DNA from 2 places in the Pseudoduganella sp. GW821-FHT12E03 genome. Region 2 is predicted to be linked to the other one. Evidence: predicted binding sites of a transcription regulator. Region 2 holds the regulator's gene; the other holds the start of a gene.
The links. Region 2 encodes FliA, which starts transcription of late flagellar genes. Its sites were predicted from a motif close to CTAAAGTTTNNNNNNNNNNNGCCGNTA; they were not measured.
Positions count from the first base shown of each region.

Region 1: AC1RRC_RS09025 (flagellar protein FliT) is a predicted target of FliA. The motif match lies at 1,480-1,506, and genes of this name have one in related genera.

Region 1 is NZ_JBXAQJ010000003.1:270,076-273,482, reverse strand. Features, by position in the region: gene AC1RRC_RS09040 (hypothetical protein) at 1-175, opposite strand, end outside; gene AC1RRC_RS09035 (hypothetical protein) at 192-668, opposite strand; gene AC1RRC_RS09030 (hypothetical protein) at 712-867, shown strand; gene AC1RRC_RS09025 (flagellar protein FliT) at 1,155-1,436, opposite strand; gene AC1RRC_RS09020 (HDOD domain-containing protein) at 1,624-2,451, opposite strand; gene AC1RRC_RS09015 (M13 family metallopeptidase) at 2,683-3,407, shown strand, end outside.
Region 2 is NZ_JBXAQJ010000016.1:37,645-41,051, forward strand. Features, by position in the region: gene flhF (flagellar biosynthesis GTPase FlhF) at 1-1,009, shown strand, start outside; gene AC1RRC_RS30095 (MinD/ParA family ATP-binding protein) at 1,045-1,866, shown strand; gene AC1RRC_RS30100 (RNA polymerase sigma factor FliA) at 1,885-2,616, shown strand; gene AC1RRC_RS30105 (flagellar motor protein) at 2,598-3,344, shown strand; gene motD (flagellar motor protein MotD) at 3,346-3,407, shown strand, end outside.

The DNA.
Region 1 (3,407 bases), on a different contig from region 2:
TGACCAAGGCAGGAACAGCCCAGTATGCGGTCCACCAGATCATTCGGAGCCGCTGAAATTGCGTCGGATCAGGATTTTCAAATGCACCGCTACTTGCAATGAAGGACATGCGGCCAAACAGGCACGTGGCAAATAGCGCAATGAGAATGGCAAACTGTGTCCTGTGGCTCTTCATTGATCGGTCCAACGTTCTAGCTCACCGGGGGCCGCAGGCCATCCGCTGGAGCACATTGTTGGGCAATATCAGCTTCGCGTTTAAATGAAAGGCTGCGAAGTCCGAAAAAAGTGCTGAGGTAGATGGCGCCCAAAAAACCATATCGAATCGGATGGTCAAAAAACGATCCTGTCAAAATCGAACTTACGGGAATCACTGCAAATATCCAGGCCGAGAGCCGCAATGCGCGTGGCCCCATGAGTCCACCATGCTTTTTCTTCCCGCTGATGAGCCGAGTGGCGATTACAAACAACCAGAAACATGCCAAAACCATGAGTATTCCGAACAACGGAGCCAAGATCGGAGCTTTCTCATTTGGACTGAATGCAAGCGCGAGTGAACCCAAGAGGCATGGAATCGCGAACACACACAGTAGCAGTCCCAGTGGGATTTGAAACCATCGCGGCAACTCATCTTTCGGCGGCAATTTTGACTGCTCCATCAACAGGCCCAACGTTGGAATTCAGCGGGCGCCGTAGGCGATCCGCTGGAATGAAATGATGGGCACAGCGCACGAACTGGCCGCGAAGGACCAGCCGCCAGCTTGCCCGCGCAAGCGCCCACACGAACGCCAGCATACCGGACCAGTTGGCGCTTGCCGCAAGGCGCCGCACCGCCAGCGGCCCAAACGCCAGCATGCGCCGCGCTGGTGAAACAGCCAGCGGCCCAAGAGCGGAGCGAAGTGGTCGAGGCGTGATTCATTAACAGGATCAAGGCTGGGCCCATCGTGAAGTACCCCCCCCGATCCGCCGCCCCCTCTCCCGACAAAGTCACGAGATTCAGCCCGGAACACCAGCATCTTCTTTTGATTGCCAAATAGTCATCCCACTTTATCACGCCCAAATCCCAAACCCAACCCCACCTCAGCCCACGATACCTTAGACAACAAAAAAGCGCCTCAAAGGCGCTTTCTCAGGAAAATCAGAAGGAGGGGAGGGGCTTATTGCCGAACCCCCGGCACCTGCTCCATCCAAGGTTCCGTCACGTCGCGAATAGCGCGGTCGTTGGCGAGAATCTGTTTCAGCAGGGCGATCTTGCGGGCGCGGGCGTCGCCTTGTTGCGCTGGCACGGTGGCGCCGGTCGTCACGGTGGCGACCGTCGCGGCGGTCTGGTTTTCCAGGCGGCCCAGGCTTTCCCAGTCGCTGGCGCGCGCAGCCATCACCATTTTGCCAGTCAAACCGGCAACATTTTCATACATGGAGAGGACTTCGTTCGAGGTCATGGCGTATCCCGGAAAGTGGAAATGGATTACTGCTTGTCTGGATTAACGTCATGCCTGCGGGGAACTTTAGGGTTTTTTTGAAAAAAACTAAAAATATTTTGAAAAAAGTTTTTGGCTAATCAAAACGACAACATTCCTGACGTAAAAAAGCGCGGCACGGGCCGCGCTTCGGTTGATTTAATGTTGTTTATTTAACCAGTTCTTCCAGGCCCGCGCTCAGCTCGCTTGGTGGCGGCATGTCGTCCAGCAGCGCGTTGGGCGCCAGGCCCAGTTCGGCGGCCAGGTCGACCGGGTAGCAGGCTTCGATTTCTTCCTGCGACAAGCCGTTTTCTTCCACACGGGCGCGCCACGATGCCAGGTGGATCACGCCGGACAGGTGGGTGGCGTTTTCATCGTTCAGCGGGTCCGGGAACGTCGCGATGGTTTCCGCAAACACCTCTGGGAATTTCCAGCGGCGGGCCAGTTCGGCGCCGACGTCGGCATAGGTGAAGCCGAACGATTGCTGTTCGGTGTCCAGGCGGCGCGAATCCAGCGGACCGGCCACTTTATCGAGCTGCATGGCCTGCTCCGGCATGGCGGCGTGCACCACCAGTTGGCCGATGCCGTGCATCATGCCGATGGTGAAGGCGAGGTCGGTGTTTTCCTTGGTTTTCTTGGCAATCCACTTGGCGGAGCACGCCGTGTACAGGCTGTAGCGCCAGAACTGTTTCAAGTCGAGGCCGGGAACGGATTTGAAACCGCTAACCAGGCCGGAGCTGATGACCAGCGTACGCACCGTCACGAAGCCCAGCATCAGCACCGCGTCTTCCACCGTGCCGATCGAGCGCGACACGTGGTAATACGCGGAGTTGGCCAGGCGCAGCAGCTTGGCGCTCAGCACCGGATCGGCCGACAGTTTTTTAGCAACTTCTTCCGTGGAGACGCTGGCCTTGTCAAAACTGGAAATCAATTCCTCGACGACTTTCGGTGCAGTGGGCAACGCGGTGGGATTCTGGAAAAGTGCTTCAAGTTTCATAAAGGGTCTCCTGTTGGAATGCGTTGCTGTAGATGAACTATATAGTGAATTTTTCCTCTGTTGGGGCTTTTTGTTGCAGTACTGCACCGTAGGCGCCGATTCCTGCAGCCTGTCCTGAAATTTTGCAGTTTGTCGCATTGTGCAGGCATCAAAATGGCGGACGCAATACAGTGCAGCCTGGCGTACCACGCCCTGAAATTACAAAAAAACACGATAAGAGGAACCCTTCCCATGCACTCACCCACCAAGACCGCCATCAGCCTCGCGCTGTGCGGTGCACTCCAGTTTGTTGCCGCTTATGCCACCGCCGCGGATACCGTTGCCCCACCTGCCGCGCCGGTCGAGGCCGCCACCGCAGCCGGCACCGCAGCCATGGTTCTGCCCGGCGATGATTTCTTTGGCTATGCCAACGCGGACTGGCTGAACAGTACGAAAATCCCGGACGACCGCAGTTCGTGGGGCGGCATGTCGCAACTGGGCGAGGAAACCAACCAGCGCATTATCAAGCTGGTGGAAGCGGCGGCGGGTTCGCCGGATGCGGAAGCAAAGAAAGTCGGCGACTATTACCGCGCCTTCATGAACGACACCGCGATCGAAGCGCGCGGCCTGTCGCCGCTGACACCGGCGCTCGACAAGATCCGCGCGCTCCGCGACAAGAAGGAATTAACCCGTGCGCTGGGGGAATCGATCCGCGCCGACGTCGATCCGTTGAACGCCACCAACTTCCAGACTGAAAACCTGTTCGGCCTGTGGGTGTCGCAAGGCTTGAATGATCCTAATCGCAATGTGCCGTATTTGCTGCAGGGCGGCCTGGGCATGCCGGACCGCGCTTATTACCTGGATGACAGCGAGCGCATGCACCGCCTGCGCACGGCCTATCAGGCGCACATCGCCGCCATGCTCAAGCTGGCCGGTTTCAGCGACCCGGAAACCCGCGCCGCGCGCGTGTTCGACCT
Region 2 (3,407 bases):
TATCTCCGCCATGGTGGCCGACGCCGTGGCCGGCGCCAAAGCCAACGCGGCAGCGGAAATGAGCGTGATGATGAATGAGCTGCGCGCCATGCGCGGCATGATGGAAACACAACTGGCGGAAATCTCCTGGGGCTCGACCCAGCAGCGCGAACCGCAAAAAGCCGCCGTGCTGCGTGAAATGCTGGCGGCCGGCTTTTCTCCGAGCCTGGCGCGCTACCTGATTGAAAAACTGCCGGCCGGCCGCGACGCCGCCGACAGCCTGCGCTGGATTAAGACCGTCCTGACCCGCAACCTGTCCGCCATCACCAATGAAGACCAGCTGATCGAGCAGGGCGGCGTGTTTGCGCTGGTTGGCCCGACCGGCGTTGGCAAAACCACCAGCACCGCCAAGCTGGCGGCCCGCTGCGTGATGCGCCATGGCCCGGAAAAGCTGGCGCTGATCACCACCGACGCCTATCGTATCGGCGCGCACGAACAGTTGCGCATCTACGGCAAGATCCTCGGCGTGATGGTGCACTCGGTCAAAGATGAAGCCGACCTGCGCATCGCACTGAAAGAATTACGCAACAAGCACACCGTGCTGATCGATACGGTCGGCATGAGCCAGCGCGACCACATGGTGGCGGAACAGATCGGCATGCTGCAAGGCTCCGATGTGCCCGTGAAACGCCTGCTGTGCCTGAACGCGACATCGACCCAGGAAACCCTGAACGAAGTGGTGCGCGCCTACCAGGGCAGCGGCCTGGCCGGCTGCATCATGACCAAGCTCGATGAAGCGGCATCGATCGGCAATGTGCTGGACGTGGTGATCCGCCAGAAACTCAACATGTTTTATGTGTCGAATGGCCAGCGCGTGCCGGAAGACTTGCACCTGGCCGATCCGGCCCAGCTGGTCGAGCGCGCCTTCCGCCTGAAACAGGGCGCCGGCGCCAGCCAGTTCCAAGACAGTGATTTGCCGCTGCTGATGGCGGCCGGCGCCGCCGGCATGCGCGAGGTGCACCTTGGCTAACGCGGGATTGAACCGATTGCAGCGGGAGGTGGCCCATGACCAGCTTTAATTTTGACCAGGCGGAGGGCCTGCGCCGCATGCTGGCGGGGCCGCAGCCCCGCATCGTGACGTTCCTGTCGGCCACGCCGCAGGATGACAAAGGTTCCATGCTGGTCAACCTGGGCGCCTCGCTGGCGCGCGCCGGCAATGACGTGCTGCTGGTCGATGCCTGCGCCAGCGCGCATGGCGTCGGTTCGCGCCTGGGCGTGGACAATGGCGCCAGCCTGCTGGACGTGGCGCGCCAGCAATGCGGCTTGAACCAGGTGATTTACCAGGTGCCGCAAGGCTTCGGTGTGGTATCGATGACACGCGGCGTGCGCAGCACCGGGCCGGATGAAACACGCCGCCTGGCCAAGGCGTTTGACGTGCTGGCCAAGCAGACCGGCATGGTCATTGTCGATGGGGAATTCGACGGTACGGCCTTTCCCGTGCCGGTGATGGCCAGTTCCGAGATCGTGGTGCAAGTGTCGAACAGCGCCACCTCGATCACCAATGCTTATGCGATGATCAAGCGCCTGAACATGGAATTGGGCCGCCGGCCATTCGGTATCCTGGTCACCGGCGCATCAGAGGCCGAAGCCCGGGTGGTTTACGATAATATGGCGCAAGCGGCGAGTCGCTACCTGGCGGTCAACCTGGTGTCGATGGGATCAGTGCCGGCTGACGAATATTTACAGCGCGCCGCACGCCTTGGGCGCGCGGTGGTTGACGCATTTCCGCTGGCAGGGGCATCGGTTGCGTTCCGTGAACTGGCCGGGCGTTTGGCGCTGGCCGGGGCGCACAACTTCCGTACGGGGAGCAGCAGCCATTCAGCGTAATAACAATTAAAAGAGTTTATGTACACGGTCAAAGGGAAAGCGGACAAAAATACGCTGCTGACGGAACACATGCCGTTGGTTAAGCGTCTCGCCCATCATATGAAGGCGAAACTGCCGCCCAGCGTGGAAGTGGACGATCTCGTGCAGGCCGGAATGATTGGCTTGCTCGATGCGATCAACCGCTATGAAGAAACCCACGGCGCCCAGTTTGAGACCTATGCGGTGATGCGCATACGCGGCGCCATGCTCGACGAGCTGCGCAACAGCGACTGGCTGCCGCGCTCGATGCGGCAAGACATGCGCAAAATTGAAAATGCCATGGCGGTGCTGCAGCAGCGGCTGGGCCGGCCGCCGAGCGAATCGGAAGTCGCGAAATCGCTGAAGCTGTCGCTGGCGGATTACCAGGAAATGCTGGGCGAAGGCGGCGGCCACCAACTGGTCTATTACGAAGATTTCCGCGATGACGACGGCAACGACAGTTTCCTCGACCGCTATTGCTCGGACGACGACGCCGATCCATTGCGCGCGCTGCTCGATACCGACTTCCGCCAGGCGGTCATCGATGCCATCGACGGTTTGCCGCCACGGGAAAAAATGCTGATGGGCCTGTATTACGAAGAAGAGTTGAACTTGAAGGAAATCGGCGCCGTCATGGGCGTTTCTGAATCACGCGTATCGCAGTTGCATACGCAAGCGGTGGCGCGCCTGCGCGCATCGCTCCGGGAGCAGGCATGGACTGGGCCAGCGTAGCGGGCATTATTCTCGGGGTGGCCGGTGTACTGATCGGCCAGGGCATGGAAGGCGGCAAGCTCAGTTCACTGTTGCAGCCGGCCGCTTTTGCCATTGTCGTGGTCGGCACCCTGGGTGCCGTCCTGCTGCAAACCCGCGCCACTACTTTTTCCCGCGGCATGGTCATGCTGCGCTGGATCATCAAGCCGCCGGCCGACAGCCGCGCCTCGCTGGCGCGCGAGATCGCCGCCTGGAACAATTCCGCCAAGCGCGACGGCCATTTGTCGCTGGAACGCTACATGCTGTCTTCCAAGGACAAGTTCAATGCGAAGGGCCTGCGCCTGATCGTCGACGGCATCAATCCGGACAAGCTGCGCCAGTTGCTGGACACGGAAATCACGGCCTTTGAAACCTCCGAACGCCAGGCGGTGCGGATCTGGGAATCCGCCGCCGGCTATTCGCCGACCATCGGTATCCTGGGCGCCGTGCTGGGCCTGATCCAGGTGATGGAAAACCTGTCCGATCCGTCCCGCCTGGGGCCGGGGATTGCGATTGCGTTCGTGTCCACGATTTATGGCGTGGGGCTGGCCAACCTGTTCTTTTATCCGATCGCCAACAAGCTGAAAAACATCATCACGCAGCAAGTGCACCAGCAGGAAATCGCGGCCGCCGTGTTTTACGACATTGCCACCGGCGACCACAGCCGCGTGATCGACGAACGCATCGCCACCTTGCTGCGCGACCACTGATATGCAGCGCCGCGCCCGCCGTAAATTTGATGACGAACCGGAAAACCACGAGCGCTGGCTGAT